One region of the Yersinia fenwicki genome, then DNA from elsewhere that is predicted to be linked to it. Evidence: predicted binding sites of a transcription regulator. Region 1 holds the regulator's gene; each other region holds the start of a gene.

Region 1 (6,882 bases):
AAATCCTGTAGGCTACGAGAACACTCACGTAATAGGGGACGCAACTTTTCTGCCGGCTCACTCCGGGCCAATCGTTGCAGTTCGGGTTCTGCTTGCAGATACTCTTGCTCAATGATTTTCTGCTGCTGTTGATATTCCAACACATTCTTTTGCTGTTGCTGCCATCCGGTGAGCCAATTTATTTGGTTTTGATTGACCCGTTGTTCAGAAGCAAGCTGTTTTTCCTGTTCACCGAGGACATCTAATTGTTGTGCCAGGTCTGTGCGCTGCTCTTCATTTAGTAGTTCAATACCGCTGGCGCGTTGATGTAATGCATCCAGTGCGATCTTGGCTTGCTTATGTTGCTCAAATACATGTTCAGATAACCGACCATAGATGTCCGTGCCGGTTAACTCTTCCAATAATTCTGCGCGGTCATTGGCATCAGCATTGAGAAATGCAGCAAATTGCCCCTGTGACAGCATCATCGACTTGGTAAAACGGCCAAAATCCAGTCCGGTAATTGCGGCAACCATATCAAGTTTATCACGCACTTTATCGGCCAGAATCTTACCGTTTTCGCACAGCGCCAGCTCAACTTTAGGCGCTTGCAGATTTCCTTCCGGGCTATTTTTAGCGCGCCGTTGGCTCCAGAAAGCACGATAACGCGTTCCTTTTACCTCAAACTCGACTTCAGCCAGTGACTCCGCCGTGTGGCGAGTCATCAGTTCGTTTTGGCTGGGAGTGACATTTAACCGCGGAGTTTGGTGGTATAACGCGAGACAAATAGCATCGAGCAGGGTGGTTTTCCCTGCCCCAGTCGGGCCGGTTATCGCGAATAAACCGTTACTGGCAAAAGGTTCGGCGGTGAAATCTATCTTCCATTCACCCTGTAGAGAATTAATGTTTTTCAGCCGTAGACTTAAAATTCTCATGCAGATTGCTCCTCTGCGGCATCTTTACCTTGCGTGATATCTTCAACCACCAGATTAAACATTTGGCGCATACGTTCTTGGCGTGGTTCGGCTAAATCTGCCTCTAGCGCCAACCGGCGTTCAAATACATCAGTGACACTCAGTTCATTGAGTGTTTCCTTTTCCTGCCGCTCAATACTGTTATTTCGTTGCTCTTTGCTGCGGCGTAAGAGTACCACCTCAACGGGAAGTTCTGCGGCTAATGCCTGAATTCGCCTTTGAATATCAGTGAGATAATCTTGTGTGGCAACTTCGATATCCAGCCACACCGGTGACCCTTGATGGTCGGCAAATTTAGCCAACTGCTGCTCAATTTGCGCTAAGTCGCCTTTGATTAATTGCATTGGCTGAAATTGTGGGATGAAGATTGGGGTCACTGAGGCTAATATCTGCTGGGCAAATTCCACCAGATAAACACTTTTCTCTTTGCTCAACTCATCAAAACTCAGGGCAATTGGCGAGCCGCTATAACGGATATGTTCGGTTTTTGCTACTTGCTGAGCACGGTGAATATGGCCCAGAGCAATATAATCTGCCGGGGGGAAAGCGTGGGCCGGGAAAGCATCCAATGTGCCGATGTAAATATCACGAACCGAGTCCGAGGTAGTGACACCCACCGTAGTTAGGTGTCCGGTAGCAATAATCGGCAAGGGCAGACCTAACTCGGTACGTAGTTCGACGGCTCGCTGATAGAGCGCCTGATAGTGAGCAGCAATGGCTTCCTGCAACGCCAGTTGCTTCTGACTACCTGATTCACCCGCCTGACTGGTGACTAGATCCCGGGGACGTAAAAAAGGGATCGCGCACAGCAGCGCTGCAGGTTGATTTTGGCGGTCTTTCAAAATAATAACCTGTTGGTCCAGATTGCTGCTGGCGCAGGAAATGACGGTGGTATTCAAATAAGAAAGCAAGCCGCGAGATTCATTTAGCGTTGATACTGAGTCATGGTTACCCCCCAGAACAACCAACCGGCAGTTCGTCGGTTGTAGTTCAACCACGAAACGGTTATATAGCTCACGTGCATAGCTGGGTGGGGAACCGGTATCAAAAATATCACCCGCCACAATCAGCGCATCTACCTGATTTTCTTTGATCTGCTCTATGAGCCAGTGCAGGAATGCCTGATGTTCAGCCGCACGGCTTTTGGTAAAGAAATGCTGGCCCAAATGCCAGTCAGAGGTATGAATAATGCGCATAAATCTCCCGCTCGGGCAGGTCGCCATTTAAAGATAATGGCGCTGATTATAAACGCTGCCTGCTGGATGTCGCGGCTAAAAAAAGGCTGTGAGGAAAATCTCCGAGACGCCTCGCAAACTTGAGTGCTACGTTTTGCATTTATCGTGAAATTTATCACTATGCTTATTGCTTGCAAGAGGGGGATGTTTTTCATAAAAATGTCACAAAACTGACGCATAATGACTTCCGAAATCAAATAGTGACCACTAACTTACTGGCAGGGTTGATGATGGCAAGACGCATACTGGTAGTTGAAGATGAAGCTCCAATCCGTGAGATGGTGTGCTTTGTGTTGGAACAGAATGGCTACCAACCGTTAGAAGCCGAGGATTACGACAGTGCAGTAACTCGTTTGTCCGAGCCTTACCCTGATTTAGTGTTGTTGGACTGGATGTTACCTGGCGGCTCGGGTATTCAGTTTATTAAACATATGAAACGTGAAGCGCTGACCCGAGATATTCCGGTGATGATGCTGACAGCGCGTGGCGAAGAAGAAGATAGAGTACGTGGTTTGGAAGTGGGTGCTGATGATTACATTACCAAGCCTTTTTCACCCAAAGAGTTGGTGGCACGTATCAAAGCGGTTATGCGCCGGATATCGCCAATGGCGGTTGAAGAAGTGATTGAAATGCAAGGGTTGAGCCTTGATCCCTCCTCGCATCGGGTTATGGCCAATGAGCAAGCGTTGGATATGGGGCCGACCGAATTTAAATTATTGCACTTTTTCATGACTCATCCAGAGCGTGTTTACAGCCGTGAACAGTTGCTTAATTATGTTTGGGGCACTAACGTTTATGTAGAAGATCGCACCGTTGATGTACATATTCGTCGGCTACGTAAGGCGCTGGAAATTGATGGCCATGACAGAATGGTACAAACTGTCCGGGGAACCGGATACCGTTTCTCAACGCGCTACTGAGTTTTCAGTGCCGGAGAATTCGTTGTGTTAGAACGTTTATCATGGAAAACGCTGGCTATAGAGCTGGCTCTTTTTTGTCTGCCCGCATTACTGTTGGGTGCCTTTGTCGGGTACCTTCCCTGGCTATTATTAGTTTCGGTTATTGCGGCGCTGGTGTGGAACTTCTATAACCAACTCAAATTATCTCACTGGCTGTGGTTAGATCGCAGTATGACGCCACCTTCAGGGCGTTGGAGTTGGGAGCCTTTATTTTACGGTTTGTACCAGATGCAACTGCGAAATCGCCGTCGGCGTCGTGAGTTGGCTACACTTATCAAACGCTTCCGCAGTGGTGCTGAGTCTTTACCTGATGCGGTGGTTATGACGACGATTGATGGCAATATTTTCTGGTGTAATGGTTTGGCTCAGCAATTACTCGGCTTCCGTTGGCCGGAGGATAACGGCCAACATATTCTCAACTTGCTGCGTTATCCCGAATTCAGTCAATATTTGCAACAGCAAGAGTTTTCCCGCCCATTGACCCTGCAACTCAATAATGGTTATTACGTTGAGTTCCGGGTGATGCCTTATTCAGAAGGGCAATTGCTTATGGTGGCTCGTGATGTTACCCAAATGCGTCAGTTGGAAGGGGCGCGGCGTAATTTCTTTGCCAATGTGAGCCACGAACTGCGCACTCCCTTAACGGTGTTACAGGGATATCTGGAAATGATGCACGACCAAGAGTTGGTCGGGCCATTACGAGATAAAGCGCTAGGGACGATGCAAGAACAGACCAAGCGAATGGATGGGCTGGTAAAACAATTATTGACGCTATCGCGAATCGAAGCTGCACCCAATGTGGATATGAATGAGCAGGTCGATATTCCGCGCATGCTGAAAATGCTGCAACACGAAGTGCAAGCGCTGAGTAATGGGCGTCATGAGATCACCTTCCGAATTAACGACCAATTGACGGTATTTGGTAACGAAGATCAACTGCGCAGTGCGGTTTCCAATCTGGTTTATAATGCAGTCAATCACACCCCTGATGGCACCCAAATTGAGGTGTGCTGGCAGCGAACACCACAAGGTGCACAATTTCAGGTGAGTGACAATGGGCCGGGTATTGGCCCTGAACATGTGCCACGTCTTACGGAACGCTTCTACCGAGTGGATAAGGCCCGCTCAAGGCAAACTGGGGGGAGTGGCTTGGGGCTGGCAATTGTGAAACATGCTTTGAGCCATCACGATGCGCGTTTGGATGTGATGAGTGAAATCGGCCTGGGGACGAGATTTATCTTTACCTTGCCTAATCGGTTGATTGTTCCAACGGTTTTAACCGAGAATGCAGTCAAATCCTAAGACTGTATGGATATCAAACTGATGAGATGGGGAAAACTGGCGCTGTTGTATGCTCTGCTAGGGTTTAGTTGCGGCGTCCTGGCACTCCCTGTTGCGGTATCGACTGCTACAGTGGTTGATGCGTTAAAGCCAGATACTCTGTCTGGTAATCTTTCCAGTGTCGGTTCTGACACCCTAGCTAACTTGATGTCTTTATGGGCTGATGATTTCAATCATCATTATCCCGGCGTTAATTTGCAAATACAGGCGGCAGGTTCCTCGACAGCTCCAGCGGCGCTCGCTGCAGGGGCCGCGCAACTCGGCCCGATGAGCCGGCCAATGAAAGCGGCTGAAATCACGGCATTTACTGAGCGTTATGGCTATCCACCACTTGCTGTCCCCGTCGCAGTGGATGCATTGGTAGTTTTTGTTCATCAGGATAATCCACTGGATAAACTAACCTTATCTCAGCTTGATGCTGTATTTTCACAAAATCGCCGTTGTGGGGAATCCCACCGCATCCAACGTTTTGGCGAACTTGGGCTAAAAGGGCGCTGGGCCGAGCGCTCGATACAACGCTATAGCCGAAATTCAGCCTCCGGCACCTATGGTTTTTTCAAACAGTTGATACTGTGTGGTGGTGATTTTTCAAATAATATCAATGAATTGCCTGGTTCTGCTTCCGTTGTGCAAGCTGTCGCGGGTTCGCTCAATGGTATGGGGTACGCCAGCATTGGTTTTCGAAACAGTGGTGTTAAGCCATTGTCCTTGTCAGCGAACGGCCAGGATTATGTGATGCCAACGGCTGAGAATGTTAAAGATGGCCGCTACCCTCTATCTCGCTATCTGTATATTTATATCAATAAAGCACCGGGCAAGCCGTTGGAGCCGTTGACTGCGGCCTTTCTTGAGCGCGTTTTGTCACCAGAAGGGCAAAAGCGCGTGACTCATGACGGCTATTTACCTTTACCCCCAGAGATCCTGAATCACACACGGAAAGAGTTGGGATTTGCCTATTAATTTGGCGAATTATTAGAGTGTATCTGCCGTAATCTGTTAACAGTTGGATATAAATGATACAAATCATATGATGTGTATTTATCAAAAACTGGCATGATCATCTGCTTTTGTAATATTATATGGATGAAGACTCTGCTTTTATGATCCCGACTTGCCTTTCTTCGCTATAAACGGTCTACTTACCGCCGTTGTTGGCCTATTCCACCTGCAAATAACTTCAAAAACACTGCATACTGACGAAATAGATTGCTTATTAACCGCCGGAGTTTGCGTTTATCAGAGCTTTGTATCGTTTCGATCACGTCGGAAAGCCACAACTTAGGACTTTTTCTTTTGATCATTTAACTAGGCAACGCACATCACTATGAGTCATCGTTTATCGTCTAAAGATATTATGGCATTGGGCTTTATGACCTTTGCTTTATTCGTTGGGGCCGGCAATATCATCTTCCCGCCTATGGTTGGTTTGCAATCGGGTGAACATGTGTGGTGGGCCGCTTTGGGCTTCCTGATTACCGCCGTTGGATTACCAGTCATTACTGTTATTGCACTGGCTAGAGTGGGCGGCGGTATTGATGCTCTGAGTACTCCAATTGGTCGCGGTGCTGGTTTGGTACTGGCAACTGTTTGTTATCTGGCTGTTGGTCCTCTATTTGCCACCCCGCGTACTGCCACAGTTTCCTTTGAAGTCGGTATTGCGCCTTTAACGGGTGATGGCCCATTGCCACTGTTTATTTACAGTGTGGTTTACTTTGCGCTGGTTATCGGGATTTCCCTGTATCCGGGGCGTTTACTTGACACAGTAGGGCACATTCTCGCGCCACTGAAAATTTTAGCACTGGCTGTTTTGGGTATCGCTGCTTTGATTTGGCCTGCTGGCCCGCTGATTCCGGCCACTGATGCATATCAGAATGCCGCATTTTCTTCTGGTTTCGTCAATGGCTATCTAACCATGGATACCTTAGGCGCTTTGGTGTTCGGTATCGTCATCGTCAATGCAGCGCGTTCACGTGGTGTGGTTTCTGCTGGATTGCTGACGCGCTATACCATTTGGGCAGGTTTGATTGCCGGTATCGGTTTGACGCTGGTTTATCTGAGCTTGTTTAAGTTGGGTTCAAGCAGCGGTAGTTTGGTGCCTGATGCGCAAAATGGTGCAGTGGTCTTACATGCCTATGTTCAGCACACCTTTGGTGGTTTAGGCAGCGTGTTCCTGGCTGCATTGATTTTCATCGCCTGTATGGTGACTGCGGTAGGCCTGACCTGTGCCTGCGCTGAATTCTTTGCCCAGTATTTGCCGCTGTCATACCGTGCACTGGTATTTATCCTCGGTATCTTCTCAATGATGGTATCGAATTTGGGGCTGAGCCATCTTATTCAGATTTCCATCCCGGTGCTGACGGCAATTTACCCGCCATGCATTGTGTTGGTGCTGAT
Region 2 (6,882 bases), 1.2 Mb from region 1:
TTCTTCGCCATGCATCCATAACGAACCACGATGCCCCAAAGTAATAATCAGATTATGTAGGCCTTTATCTAATAAACTACGCCCTGCCCGATAGATATTATCCACACTGTCTACTGGCATTCCTGTCAGAATAGCCAGTTCTGTTTCATTTGGCATAAAGAATTCACATTGGCAGGCGTAGCCAATATCCAATGCTTTGGAGGCAGGAGCCGGATTAAGGATAACTTTAATATTATTCTGTCTCGCAAAATCAATGGCTGCGTAAACCGTTTCTAACGGGATCTCGAGTTGTAAGATAATCAGTTGGCACGTTTTTAAGGCATCTGCGGCGGCGTCAATATCTGCTGGTAATAGATGGTTATTGGCGCCTTTAATAATCAAAATGCGATTTTGTGACGACTTATCGACAAAAATCGGGGCCACACCACTGGAGGTTCCCGCTACAGCTTTAACATGTTGGGTATCTACCCCTGCTTGTTGCAGATTTTTAATGGTATTTTCAGCAAAAAGATCATCACCTACGCGGGTAACCATCATGACATTGGCACCTAATCTGGCAGCTGCCACCGCTTGATTCGCTCCTTTTCCCCCGCACCCGATTTCAAAATCTGGTGCTTCTAATGTTTCCCCGACTTGTGGCATGTCATCAATATAAGTAATCAGATCAACCATATTCGAGCCAATGACTGCAATATCCATTGTCTATTCCTCTATGCTATTTTTTTATCATTAAATGTTATTGCAATAACATTAGCAGGGATGAAATGTTATGTATGTGACAATGATCGCATCAATGAAAGCAGGGTTTGCCGAGTTACGGCCTTAACCAGAGCAAGTATAATGTTATAATTATAACAATTGGTAAGCGGCAGTGATGTAAATGAAGGTTCGCTAGTGATGCAGAAAGTCGGGCAACGTTCAGAAATGGAAAATCCCGGCCACTACCGCACCGGGATTCTAAACAAAAATTTCGGATACTTATTTAATCGCCATGGCATCGCGTATGGTAAAGAACAAATCAGTTTGGTCTGTTAGACCAACAACATTCGCAGCATGTGGGCCGTAAGCGGCAATGCGTAATTGTGTACCGGTATGCCCTTGAGAATCATCTTCTGAGTTACCATAACTGATGGCCATTATTGCGCCATCTTTGGTGGTTAGAGCCTGAGTTAGGCCCGGAGCTTTGGCATCAGCCTCAATAATTTGGCTGGAATGAGCATGGTCGGCGGTCACTATAACTAGTGTGTTGCCATCTGCGCGGGCAAATTCCAATGCTTTTTGCACTGCTTCGTCCAAATCAACGGTTTCGCCAAACTGGCCACAAGGGTTAGCGGCGTGGTCTTGTTTATCAATTGATGCCCCTTCGACTTGTAAGAAGAAGCCATTTTTGTTGGTTTTGAGCAGGTCAATGGCCTTTTCCGTCATGACGGCCAAGGTTGGCGTACTCTGAGTTCGCTCAGCATTGTTCTCACAAACCACCGGCGGTTTATCAATATTGCCGTGATAAGAGGCTTTTGGCCCCTGCCAACGCACCGGCATGTTGCCAGAACTGAATAACCCCAACAGCGGTTTTTGTTGGTTTGCTTGTGTGATGGCATTCAAATCATCCAGATTTTCGACAATCACATAACCGCGAGCCAGTGCCTGATCACGCAAAGATTTATCTTTCCACTCACCCGCTTTAGCCAGTTGGCTGAATGATTTTGAGCCGCCACCCAAGGTAACATCAGCGCGCCCTTCAATCATTTGCTCAGTGATGGAACCACGACCACCATTCTCCAGCGCATTAGTGCTGCACTTCTCACTGGTTTCTTCAGGACCGTAACATTTGCGGCCAGTAACATGAGCAAATTGTGCCGCAGGCGTTGCATCTTGCAGTTCAGCCGTTGAAACGTTGCCAGTAGCTTTACCTGCTTTTTTAGCCAATTCCAGCAGGCTGACGTGATCTTTCCCGAACACATCGACACCCAAAGCGCCATTATAGGTTTTCACACCAGAAGACCATGCGGTAGCAGACGCGGCCGAGTCAGTCACATAATCCGGTTTCTGTGTTTTCTTATCTAATGAATAGTGTGTGTATTGTCCGGTCAGCGGCAATGCATCAATCCCTTTGAAGAAGCCACCTGCGCCCATAGCATAGTTACGTGCCGAGGTTATCTCTGAGTCACCCATCCCATCGCCTATCAGTAAAATGACATTTTTTACCGTTTTGTTGGATAGCGAGTCACGAAGAGCCTGAGTTTGGTCTTCTGTTAAACGACGAGCCCCCCCAAATTGAGTGATATCACCGTGGGCGCTGCGATCGTATAAACCGGTAGCGGCTGCAACAGCATTAGGTGCGAACAGAGAGCTGCTCAATATCAAGGTGGATAACGCTATGCCGGACAAAGTGGATACGCGATTCTGCATCAGTAGAGTTCCTTGTTGTAAAACAGTAATACAATTTGTATTGATTGGTTACAACGGATACTAGAACAGGCGAATGACGCTTTTATGACAGTCCACGTATTTATGGCACCCCAATTAATTATTATTCCTTATCTTTCAGAGGCGTTCCTTGGCCCCGCCGCAACGCCCCACAATAGTCTTAAATTAGCCCGCCGTTGGCACGCAACACTTGCCCATTGATCCAACCGCCGTCTTTTCCGACCAGAAATGCCACAGCAGCTGCAATGTCCTCTGGTGTGCCCAATCTTTCTAATGGTGCCATTTTCGCCATTTTTTCAATCAGTTCAGCGGATTTTCCGTTGAGGAAAAGATCAGTCGCGGTCGGCCCTGGTGCCACAGCATTGACAGTAATATCACGGCCTCGCAACTCTTTTGCCAGAATTGCCGTCATCGTTTCAACCGCAGACTTGGTGGCAGCATAAACAGCATACTTTTCCAACTTTAAGCCCACGACACTGGTTGAGAAATTAACAATTCGGCCGCTATTTCTGAGCCGTTTCGCCGCTTCTCGCATTCCGTTGAAGCTCCCTTTCAGGTTAATGGCAATTTGGCGGTCAAAATGTTCATCGTCGCTATCGGCAATCGTGCTGAGTGACATAATACCGGCATTATTAACTAACACATCAACCCCACCGAAGGCGGTTTCAGCTTTAGTAAATAATTGGGATACGGCAGCGGGGTCGCTAATATCGCCTTTGGCACTCAATGCATTGCCACCCGCTTGTTGAATTTTACGCACCAAGGCTTCGGCTTCATCATCAGCCCGGGAGTAATTGATCAAAACGGTGTAGCCCTCCTGAGCCAAACGCTCGGCAATTGCCGCGCCAATACCCCGTGATGCCCCGGTAACAATCGCAACCTGCTGGATGGTATTTGTCATAATATTCTCCTGAATACGAGTTTCATCATCTATATAGGTGGTGGGCAATGATTAAATTCCAGCCCACATAAATCTCTAGTGAGAGAATGCCACTGTTATCAATTCGGATAATTACCTATTATTCGCCAACACTATCCGAAAAAAGCGAACACTGGCATGGACAGAATTGATGCAATGCGTGTGTTTATCAGAGTCGTTGAACAACGCAGTTTTACCCAAACAGCCCAAGACTTGAATTTGCCACGGTCAACTGTGACGGATGCAATTAAACAGCTTGAGCAGCGATTGAATATCCGATTATTACAGCGCACAACCCGATATGTCAGTCCGACATTGGATGGTGAGGCTTATTATCAGCGCTGCCTACGTATTATTGCTGATATAGAAGATGCTGAAATGGCGTTTGCCAATGCCAAGCCACGAGGTTTACTGCGAATTGATGTGCATGGAACCTTAGCTCGACATTTCGTGTTACCACAACTACCTGATTTTATAATGCAATATCCCGATATCGAATTATTTATTAGTGAAGGCGATAGGCTGGTTGATTTGATTCGCGAGGGTATTGACGGGGTATTGCGAGTCGGCAATTTACAAGACAGTGATATGGTCGCGCGCCGAGTAGCCCTGTTGCCCCAAGTGACTTGTGCCGCACCACACTATTTGCAGCAACACGAAACACCACACTCACTTGCTGAATTGACCGGGCACCAAATGGTGGGGTTTCGCTCCAGCGCAACCGGTGGGTTGATGCCATTAGAGTTTTGTGTCGGCACCACATTAGCGCCCCAACCCAGAAAAGAAGACTCATCGCCACGGTCAGTTCCTCGTCCAACACCTGAAATTCAAACAGTAAAATTACCCGCAGTTCTGTCGGTGAGTGGTGCAGAGAGCTTCGTTGCCGCTGCCCGGCTCGGACTTGGGATCATTCAGGTACCACGCTATCACGTTGAACCTGATTTATGCGCCGGAACGCTGGTTGAGATACTGCCAGAATATGCACCGCCCCCAATGCCAGTTTCTTTCCTATATCCGCACAATCGGCAATTGTCACCACGGGTGCGAACATTCAGCGACTGGTTGAGCCAGATCTTCTTGGCCAAATCAAATAGCGATTAGAGGCCAATGTACTGAAGCAATAAACAGCCGAACTGTTCAGGCCCGGCTGCTTGTCTCACTTTATTGGGCTTTCTCAACTGATTGATAAATATCGATATCAAAATAGCCATCAGCCCTGCCGTCATTGAGGTAAACCTCGTAGCACGCCCCTTCTGTTGGGCGATAGCCACTTTGTGGCAGATGCTGGTTATATAATTCCCCCCAAGCTTTGGCGTAATCATCATCTGATACTCGGGTGTGGTACACCGCATACAAACCAGCGGGAATCACGTGTAATTGCAGGTGATCACTGAGCTCAGCCGGCAAGACATAATCATCCGCAACAGATAATGAGACATCAGCCCGCAACTCGGCCGGTGGATTGGTTTCAGGATTATCCCAGTAAAGCGCTAACCAATCTTTTCCCGGAATTTGGTATTGGGTATAGAGTAATGATAGTTGGTCAAAACCTTTTGGAATAGTTTCGTGATAAGGCCCGACGACGCGGATACTCACAATCTGTTGTGCTTGTTTTTCAATTATCTTAAATGCCATATCGCTACCTCGACTTAATGGTTTCAATAAAGTTAAGTGACTAAAGATACGAGTACTGTTTATTTATACAGTATAGCGGCATTTTATGACTTTTGATTAATTTTCAACCTGGATCTGTGAATCGCTTCGCAAAAAATCATCCGCTTGCTCAAGTTGAAGATGACTGAATACGGTGATCCCGTTGCGACGCAATAAGGCCGCTGTTACGCCCTGTCCTGTACGTTGAGTACCATTAAAATGTCCATCATAAATACGGCTGCTGCCGCATGACGGGCTACCCTCAGTCAGAATAGCCAAGGTGCACTGATGTTTTTGGGCTAACGCCAATGTCTGGTATGCCCCTTGCAGAAATTCCCGACTGACATCATTGCCCCATTTTTCAATCACCCGGGCCTGACCTTGCAATACCGCCTCACCATTACCTTGCTGAATTTCAGCAGGAGGCCGAGGTACTGGCATTCCAGCAGCCAGTTCTGGACATACAATGACCAACCGCCCTTCATCCTGCCAACGCTGAATGATTTCATGATGGACAGACAGGGCACTGCCGTTATAACGAACAGGTTTGCCCATCAAACAGGCACTGATCAAGATACGCGCGGGTTTGGGTTCCACAAGATTATTAACCTTAAAGTTGCGTAATAAATAATTAACGATTAAATAAAAATAACTATAGCCACTGATAATAACTAATTAATAGTGGCCAGTCATAAACCCAGCAAAATAATTGGCGTAAAGCAGACTTTTCTGGGATCGCTAAATAGGTGACAAGATTATCTACCCTAGATAATTCGAGTTGCAGGAAGGCGGTAAGCGAGATAAAAAGCGTTCTGGAACCGATTTGAACAGCATTTATACTGCCGCAGGGTGAGCCTCATGGACGAGGCTCATTAATTCCAATGAGCTTACATAAGTAAGTGATTCGGGTTATTGAGTGTAGCCAACACATCTTCAGATTGAAGCATGGCGGGTATAGGCAGATAAGACTTGCGGTAATAATCGCGCCAGCCGTCTGGCCCATTCCTCCTGTCCGCTGTCATCAGTAATGAGATCTTGTCGAATCTCGATGCCAACATAAGGTAACTGCCGCTGCTCAGCATGGAATGGCAACGTGTAATCTGTTGCATCGGTCATAGCATAGGGTTCATTGATCCCGACATTTAAGGCATCTTCTTGCTGTAAAAACGACACTAACTGCAACGCAAACTCAGGATTTCGGTGAAATAAAGTACCAATTTGCCAAGGCCGATCAATATTTTTAAATGATGGTGTAAAACTGTGCATGGAAATAATGACACTAGGTTGGCCACTATCACGTCGCTGATTAAGTGTCTGAGTAATCAAATCATGATACGGCTGAAATACCTCTGCCCGACGAGCTTGAGCTTCTTCCACCGTGACACCGATATTACGCGGGATCCTTGTGTTTTCGGATATTTCAGGAATAGAACTGGCGATGCCGGGAGTACGGTTACAATCAATAACTAAACGCGAATAACGCTGATGAATTAATGTGGCATCCAAATACTGGCTAAGTAACTGCGCGGTGGCTAATGAGCCAATATCCCAACCAATGTGACGATCAATTTCTCCTGCCGGTAATTCTAAATCCCCGAGTTGAGCTGGGATACGCTGCCCAGCATGGTCTGCCAATAAGATAAAAGGCGAACGGCTCTCAGCTCGTTCGATAGCCGCAGCTGGCGGTTCGTTTTCACGTAATAAAGGATGCAAAGTGAAGTTGGACATGAATTGAATACCTAGTATGAATTAATTTCGTAAAGAACAGACTTTTATCCTAGCGGTTTACACTGGCTTCGCCCACCCCGACCTTATATCTAAACTTCATGGTTTATGCGATTAGTCCCGCAATAAAAGCAGGTTTTTGCTTTTCGGCTCGGTTA
Region 3 (6,882 bases), 1.5 Mb from region 1:
GCCAAGATTAACGTCGATCAGGCCGGTATAGAGATCTGAGTAGTTTACATCGACATGGATCAGGGAAACTTTGGCATTGTACGGTCTAGCCATTGAGACCGCTTTTTCCACCAACACCTTACTTTCCGGAGATAGGTCAACCGCAATCAGAATGTGTTTGTAAGCCATAAGTAAACTCCTTCCATAATGTTAATTAATGGGTAAGCAAACATTCAACCTTTTGAACGGGTGCTAACACGATATCTACATAGTACCATTATGACCCTTAACCGAAGTGTTTCATGGATCACAACACACTGTTTTGATGATGATCACTAAAGTCAGCGTCTGTCTTTTTACACCAAAAACTGACCAAACTCTACCGCGCTTGGCCATAACATATCGTCGCACTGATTGAATTTAAAGCAGATCATTACCCTAAGTATAGCGCTGTTCAGATAGCATGATGTGCGTAATTTTATATTTGTGATGTAAATATAACCTAAAAATAATAGCCGCTTGATTTACATAAATCAGTTAAGAAAGATTAATATTTAGACAGTATTTTCGGGTGGAACCAGTATTTTATAATGAGCAAAGTTCGTTATAAGTTAATACTAATCGATACTTAGTAACCACCCAATTTAGCTTAATTTAGAGATTATCAGGCTATTTCTCATTTCATTTCCTACACTCATAAAGGGAGTCCAACACGTTCAGATAGTGTGTCGAGTGGATATCATATCGAGTCACAATCAGTGAGCGAACAATAGGGGGTGACTTTTGAGGCCCTGGGGGTGTTTGTATCGGCTAGAGTGAGCGATAGCGCAAGGGTTCAGGGGAATGGACTTGGTGCGTGTGATATCGCTGGGAGGATGATTATGATCAGTACCGTCGCGCTTTTTTGGGCTTTGTGTGTGGTATGTGTAATTAATATGGCGCGTTATTATTCATCATTGCGTGCTTTGTTAGTGGTATTACGTGGTTGCGACCCGTTGCTGTATCAATACGTTGATGGTGGTGGATTTTTCACCTCTCACGGTCAGCCGAGCAAACAGATTAGATTAGTCGGTTATATCTTTGCTCAACGTTATCTTGATCATCATGACCCGGAATTTATTCGCCGTTGTGAGAGGCTACGTGGGCAGTTTATCCTGACTAGCGCATTATGTGGTTTGGTTATGGTTAGTCTGCTGGGCTTAATATTGTGGTATTAGTATGAATTTTTGGCATAACAATACGTAAAAAGGCGACCGATAAGGCCGCCTTTTATTTATCTCAAATTCGAGTTTTCTCAATGCGAGTATAACTGTTTCGCTGGATTTAAATAAATTTCAACGCTATCCAGTATAACCCGCCGGAAAGAAGAATTGAGATTGGCAAGGTTAAGACCCACGCCAACATAATATTCTTCACCGTCTTACTCTGCACACCACCGCCATCCACCAACATGGTGCCGGCAACCGCTGATGAGAGCACTTGAGTTGTCGATACTGGCATACCGGTGTAACTGGCAATACCAATGGAGACCGCCGCAGTCATCTGAGCAGAAACCCCTTGTGCGTAGGTCATGCCTTTCTTACCGATTTTCTCACCGATAGTGACTGCAACACGTTTCCAGCCAACCATGGTACCCAAAGACAGGGCCAGAGCGACGGCAACGATAATCCAGGTTGGTGCGTATTCCACGGTTTCTAACAAATCTGTGCGCAGATTATTGAGGAAACGGCGGTCTTGAGCACTGGTTTCTGGCAGTTTGGCAACGGCCCCAGCGGTCTCAGCAACACACATCAGCAAGCGGCGCATATGGCTACGTTGATCGACCGTCAGGTCGTCATAGCTTTGCAGATTTGCTAACAGCGTCTGTGCATGATCAATCGCTATCATGGCGCGTGAACTATCACAGTGGAACTGTTCTGGGGTGTTTGGCAATGTATCTGGTGTCGGTACCAGTGGCTTCAGTGCGATAGCATGAGGCAATGCTTCAACATGCTGTTGATAATATTGTTGCAGATGAGTCACTGCATCGCGGGTGCGGGCAATATCATAGCCTGTTGCATTCATATTCACGACAAACCCAGCCGGAGCTACGCCGATTAATACCAGCATGATCAAGCCAATCCCTTTCTGACCATCGTTAGCGCCATGAGAGAAACTCACGCCAATAGCCGAGAGGATCAGGGCAGTGCGGGTCCAGAATGGCGGTTTACGTTTACCGTCTTTCTTTTCACGTTCCGCGGGGGTCAGGTGAATACGTTGCTGCTTCTTAGTCCCGTTCCAGTAACGACGTAACAGGAACACCATCAAACCAGCAATAACCAGACCCACAATCGGGGATAAGATTAAAGACAGGAAGATTTGAATCATCTTAGGAACGTTCAGTGCATCTACCACAGATGTACTGGTCATTAATGCATTGGTTAAACCAATACCGATGATTGCACCAATCAGCGTATGCGAACTGGAGGCTGGGATACCGAAATACCACGTGCCCAAATTCCAGATGATCGCCGCCAGCAGCATAGAGAAGACCATCGCCAACCCATGTGCCGAACTGACATTTAACAGCAGATCAGTAGGCAGTAAGTGAACAATGGCATAAGCCACGCTCAAACCACCCAGCATCACGCCGAGGAAATTAAACACCCCTGCCATCACGACAGCCACCTGTGAACGCATGGCGCGGGTATATATTACGGTTGCAACCGCATTGGCTGTGTCATGAAAACCATTGATGGCTTCGTAAAACAGCACAAACAACAAAGCAAGAACTAACATTAGGCCGGTATGGAAATCCAGGCCAGCGAAAAGATGTAGCATAAGCGTTACGCCAGTTTGTGGACATGAACGCGGCGCATTATCAGTGACAATGGGGTGTGGGGAAAAGGAAAATATGACCTTTTTTTGACATGACCGCGGATGAATTCGCCATTTTTAACAATATATATATGGTATATCAGCAGGTTACTTAGTTTTACTCTATGAGACATTTTCTTACTCTAGCTTCCTGAGAGTGGGCGACTTACAATCTCCCGCCGCTAATTTGTCGGTTGAATGAACGAATAGTATGCAGTTTGGCGAAAAAACGGACACTTTTGCAGTGATGATGATTTTACTCAGTGAGGCCCAGTGTGGAACAGTTTGATGTGGTAGTGATAGGCGCAGGTGCTGCGGGCCTGTTTTGTGCAGCTCAAGCTGGGCAAGCGGGGTGCCGGGTACTCTTGGTGGATAATGGCAAAAAGGCTGGACGCAAGATATTGATGTCCGGTGGTGGTCGCTGTAACTTCACTAATATGTTTGTCGAACCCGCAGCTTACCTCTCACAAAATTCTCATTTCTGTAAATCTGCTTTAGCACGTTACACCCAATGGGATTTCATTGATCTGATGAATCGCTATAACATCGCCTGGCATGAAAAAACGCTAGGGCAACTGTTTTGTGATGATTCAGCCCAACAAGTGGTTGAGCTTTTACTGAAAGAGTGCGAATTGGGGCAAGTCACGATTCGATTACGCAGCGATGTGCTGTCAGTGGTAAAAACCGAGACGGGTTTCGTGTTGCAGGTTAATGATATTAAAGTGAGCGCTCACTCACTTGTGGTGGCTTCAGGTGGATTATCTATGCCGGGATTGGGAGCCTCTCCCTTCGGTTATAAGTTGGCAGAACAGTTTGGTTTGAAAGTATTACCGACTCGCGCCGCTTTGGTTCCCTTTACTCTGCACAAGCCTTTGTTAGATCATCTGCAAACACTCTCTGGTGTTTCAGTCCCAGCGGTGGTGACGGCAGAGAATGGTGTCAGTTTCCGTGAGAGTATTTTATTTACCCATCGTGGTCTTTCTGGCCCTGCAATTTTACAACTATCAAGCTATTGGCAGGCTGGCGAGTATGTGAGCATTAACTTACTTCCCGACACTGATTTAGATGTATTTCTGGACAATGAGCGGCAAGCTCATCCTAATCAAACGTTGAAGAACACGCTGGCTCAACTGTTACCTAAGCGGTTGGTGGAATGTCTACAGACGCTGGAGCAACTGCCGGATGTCACTTTGAAGCAGCTAAATGTGCCGCAACAGGCTGCGTTGGTGGCAAACCTGCAACAGTGGCGGGTACAACCTAATGGAACAGAAGGCTATCGTACTGCTGAGGTCACGATTGGTGGCGTCGATACCCAAGAGCTCTCCTCCAAAACCATGGAAGCTCATAAAGTGCCTGGGTTGTACTTTATTGGTGAAGTGGTTGATGTCACTGGTTGGTTAGGGGGCTATAACTTCCAATGGGCCTGGAGCTCTGCCTGGGCCTGTGCGCAGGCACTGGCGGCCAAACAGAGATAATGGTATTTATTACTCAGTTATCGACCCCAGGCTTATATAAGCCTGGGGTTTTGTTTCCCTGATGTGGCGTAAAGGCTTAGGTGGCGTTATTTAGCTTGCGCCTCAAGAGTGAAACTCTCTTGAACGGCGACGGCTTCTTGGATGACTACCGTTTCGGTACCTATTTTCGCCACACCACGGCAACCGTCACCATAATGTTCACCTTCCCAACGCCCAACCAGTGCTGCACCAACCGCATTACTCATCACGTTAGTGGCTGAACGACCCATATCGAGGAAGGGATCAACACCCATTAATAGAATCAAGCCAGCTTCCGGGATATTAAATTGGCTGAGAGTGGCTGCGATAACCACTAATGACGCGCGCGGCACGCCCGCCATGCCTTTAGAGGTCAGCATCAGAATTAACAACATGGTGATTTGCTCGCCCATGCTCAGATGAATATTACATGCCTGAGCAATAAATATGACTGCAAATGAGCAATATGCCATCGAGCCTACCAGGTTGAATGAGTAACCGATAGGGAGAACAAAACTGGCAATTTTGTTAGAAACGCCGAACTCTTCCAGTTTTTCTAACGTGCCGGGGAAGGCGGCTTCAGAGCTTGAAGTAGTAAAGGCAAGTAGCGCAGGCTCGCTGATACTTCTGACTAACCGGAAAATACAACGGCCAATTAGCAGAGCAGAGCAACCAATCAAAATAACCCACAATAGGGCAAGAGTAAGATAGAACTCGCCCATAAAGATACCGGCACTAACCAATACGCTTAAACCACGTTCAGAAATCATCGCTGAAATAGCGGCAAAGACGGTCAACGGAGCAAATAGCATGACATAACCTGTGAGTTTCATCATCAGGTGAGCCAGTGATTCCAATACCGAAACAATAGGTTTTGCCTTCTCACCAATAGCTGAAAGGCTAACCCCCATGAAGACGGAGAATACAACAATTTGCAGGATTTCGTTGCGTGCCATCGCATCAACAATACTGGTTGGAATGGCATGCGAGATAAAGACCTTCGCGGAGAATGGAACTGGTGCAATACCGTCTACAGCACTGGCGGTTGCGGCTACGAAGTTAATGCCATCCCCTGGTTTTAGGAGGTTAACCACCACTAAACCGAGCAGAATGGAAATGAATGCTGCGCAAATAAACAGGAACAGCGTTTTTGAAAAAACGCGTCCTAATGTTTTGGCATCACCCATTTTGGCAATCCCAACCACTAATGTTGAGATGATTAACGGGGCAATGATCATTTTGATCAATCGTAGGAATATATCGGTAAAAATAGATATTTCAGATGCGTACGACTTTGCAAAATCAGGGCTGCTAAAGGAATTTATTAAAAACCCGACGATAATACCTATTATCAGACCCAATATGATCATTGTGGTCAAACTTTTTGATTTCATAATGATTCCATTTATAAGTAGGGTGGTATTGTTTTTTTTAAGTCATTTAATAATGTTACTGATGTTGTGTTTATCGGTATATTGAAAACGGTGCAGGGCGAAGCACATAGCGCAGCACAATGCACCGGATGATTTAGGAAATATATTCTACGGTTACAACTAATGAAAAACTAAATATTGAACTCAAGTTTCAATAATGGTGCATGTTGTTGGGCGCCATAGACGTCAGTGTCGCCTACGGCGCCAGATACAAGGCTACGTGGCATGACCACTTTGACGGCGTTCGCCGGATCAAACCAAACAATGCGATGGACAAGGCCAGGTTCAATTTTATAAAGTTTTGCTATCAGTTCTTTTTTAAATTGGCCGGATGTTTTAATGGATGAATATATCTCTTTATCCTTAAATAAAATATCTAACACTAATTCATATGGCCCGGCATTTTTTGATCTGACGACATGAGCTAAATCTAAAATTGATATTTTCATGCCATCGCTCCTTCTGTTGTGACATTTTCCAGACGAAACTTAAAGGCAATCTCTGGTGTATATTCCATTAAGTGATAAATGGAGAATTCATAAACCAGACCGGCCCTAATATCTGATGGGGAAAATGGGAAAGCTAAATTACCTGCGGTTGCAATTCGGCCAGCATAACCATAATGAAGCAAGGTAGAGCGGGCCAGTGAGCAAATGCTGTCGGCAGTCGCTTGAGATGGGGCCACAACATCGAGCAAAATACCTAATTCATAAGACGTGGTATCCGGCTCCGGCTCCATTTTCCCCATCACGCCATTTTTGCCGTACAGATGAAAGTTAAGCTGCACTGAGTCTGGCTCAATACTCAGGTTTTTTTCCACACTTTTGCGCACTTCAAGCAAGATGTTATCGATATCGGCAATCATAATCGAGTCGCGTGTGCCAGCAATACTCAGTGTACGATAACCGACCGGGCGAGCACCTTCCAGCTTCACGGTGTAGGGCGTATGTTCATGTACCGATCCAGTGACGCGCACCTGACCATTACCCACATCTTTAAAGTTACATGCTTTCAGATTCAATGCCCCACCGGGGCCAGGTAAGAAGTAAGGATCTGATTTTTCATATAATGTATGTGCAGCAGCAGAGGTTTCAGTGAACTGGCGCTTCTCGTTGAAGGTC

What was found. The regulator PhoB, encoded in region 1, activates phosphate uptake and scavenging genes when phosphate is short. The targets are predictions, from matches to a motif close to CTGTCATAAAACTGNCNNAT.
Region 2: a site for PhoB is predicted at 2,481-2,500, ahead of phoA (alkaline phosphatase). Genes of this name have one in related genera too.
Region 3: a site for PhoB is predicted at 2,871-2,890, ahead of pitA (inorganic phosphate transporter PitA). Genes of this name have one in related genera too.

The regions. Positions count from the first base shown of each region.
Region 1 covers NZ_CP170755.1:3,401,183-3,408,064, reverse strand. The annotation lists gene ACF3VQ_RS15585 (AAA family ATPase) at 1-914, opposite strand, end outside; gene sbcD (exonuclease subunit SbcD) at 911-2,149, opposite strand; gene phoB (phosphate response regulator transcription factor PhoB) at 2,419-3,108, shown strand; gene phoR (phosphate regulon sensor histidine kinase PhoR) at 3,133-4,449, shown strand; gene ACF3VQ_RS15565 (PstS family phosphate ABC transporter substrate-binding protein) at 4,471-5,448, shown strand; gene brnQ (branched-chain amino acid transport system II carrier protein) at 5,813-6,882, shown strand, end outside.
Region 2 covers NZ_CP170755.1:2,239,884-2,246,765, forward strand. The annotation lists gene rbsK (ribokinase) at 1-699, opposite strand, end outside; gene phoA (alkaline phosphatase) at 979-2,409, opposite strand; gene ACF3VQ_RS10330 (SDR family oxidoreductase) at 2,588-3,328, opposite strand; gene ACF3VQ_RS10335 (LysR family transcriptional regulator) at 3,485-4,447, shown strand; gene sbmC (DNA gyrase inhibitor SbmC) at 4,508-4,981, opposite strand; gene ACF3VQ_RS10345 (DUF523 domain-containing protein) at 5,078-5,596, opposite strand; gene ACF3VQ_RS10350 (N-formylglutamate amidohydrolase) at 5,933-6,727, opposite strand.
Region 3 covers NZ_CP170755.1:151,987-158,868, forward strand. The annotation lists gene uspA (universal stress protein UspA) at 1-168, opposite strand, end outside; gene uspB (universal stress protein UspB) at 861-1,196, shown strand; gene pitA (inorganic phosphate transporter PitA) at 1,303-2,799, opposite strand; gene ACF3VQ_RS00630 (NAD(P)/FAD-dependent oxidoreductase) at 3,111-4,310, shown strand; gene ACF3VQ_RS00635 (dicarboxylate/amino acid:cation symporter) at 4,397-5,722, opposite strand; gene ACF3VQ_RS00640 (DUF4387 domain-containing protein) at 5,893-6,210, opposite strand; gene ACF3VQ_RS00645 (acyclic terpene utilization AtuA family protein) at 6,207-6,882, opposite strand, start outside.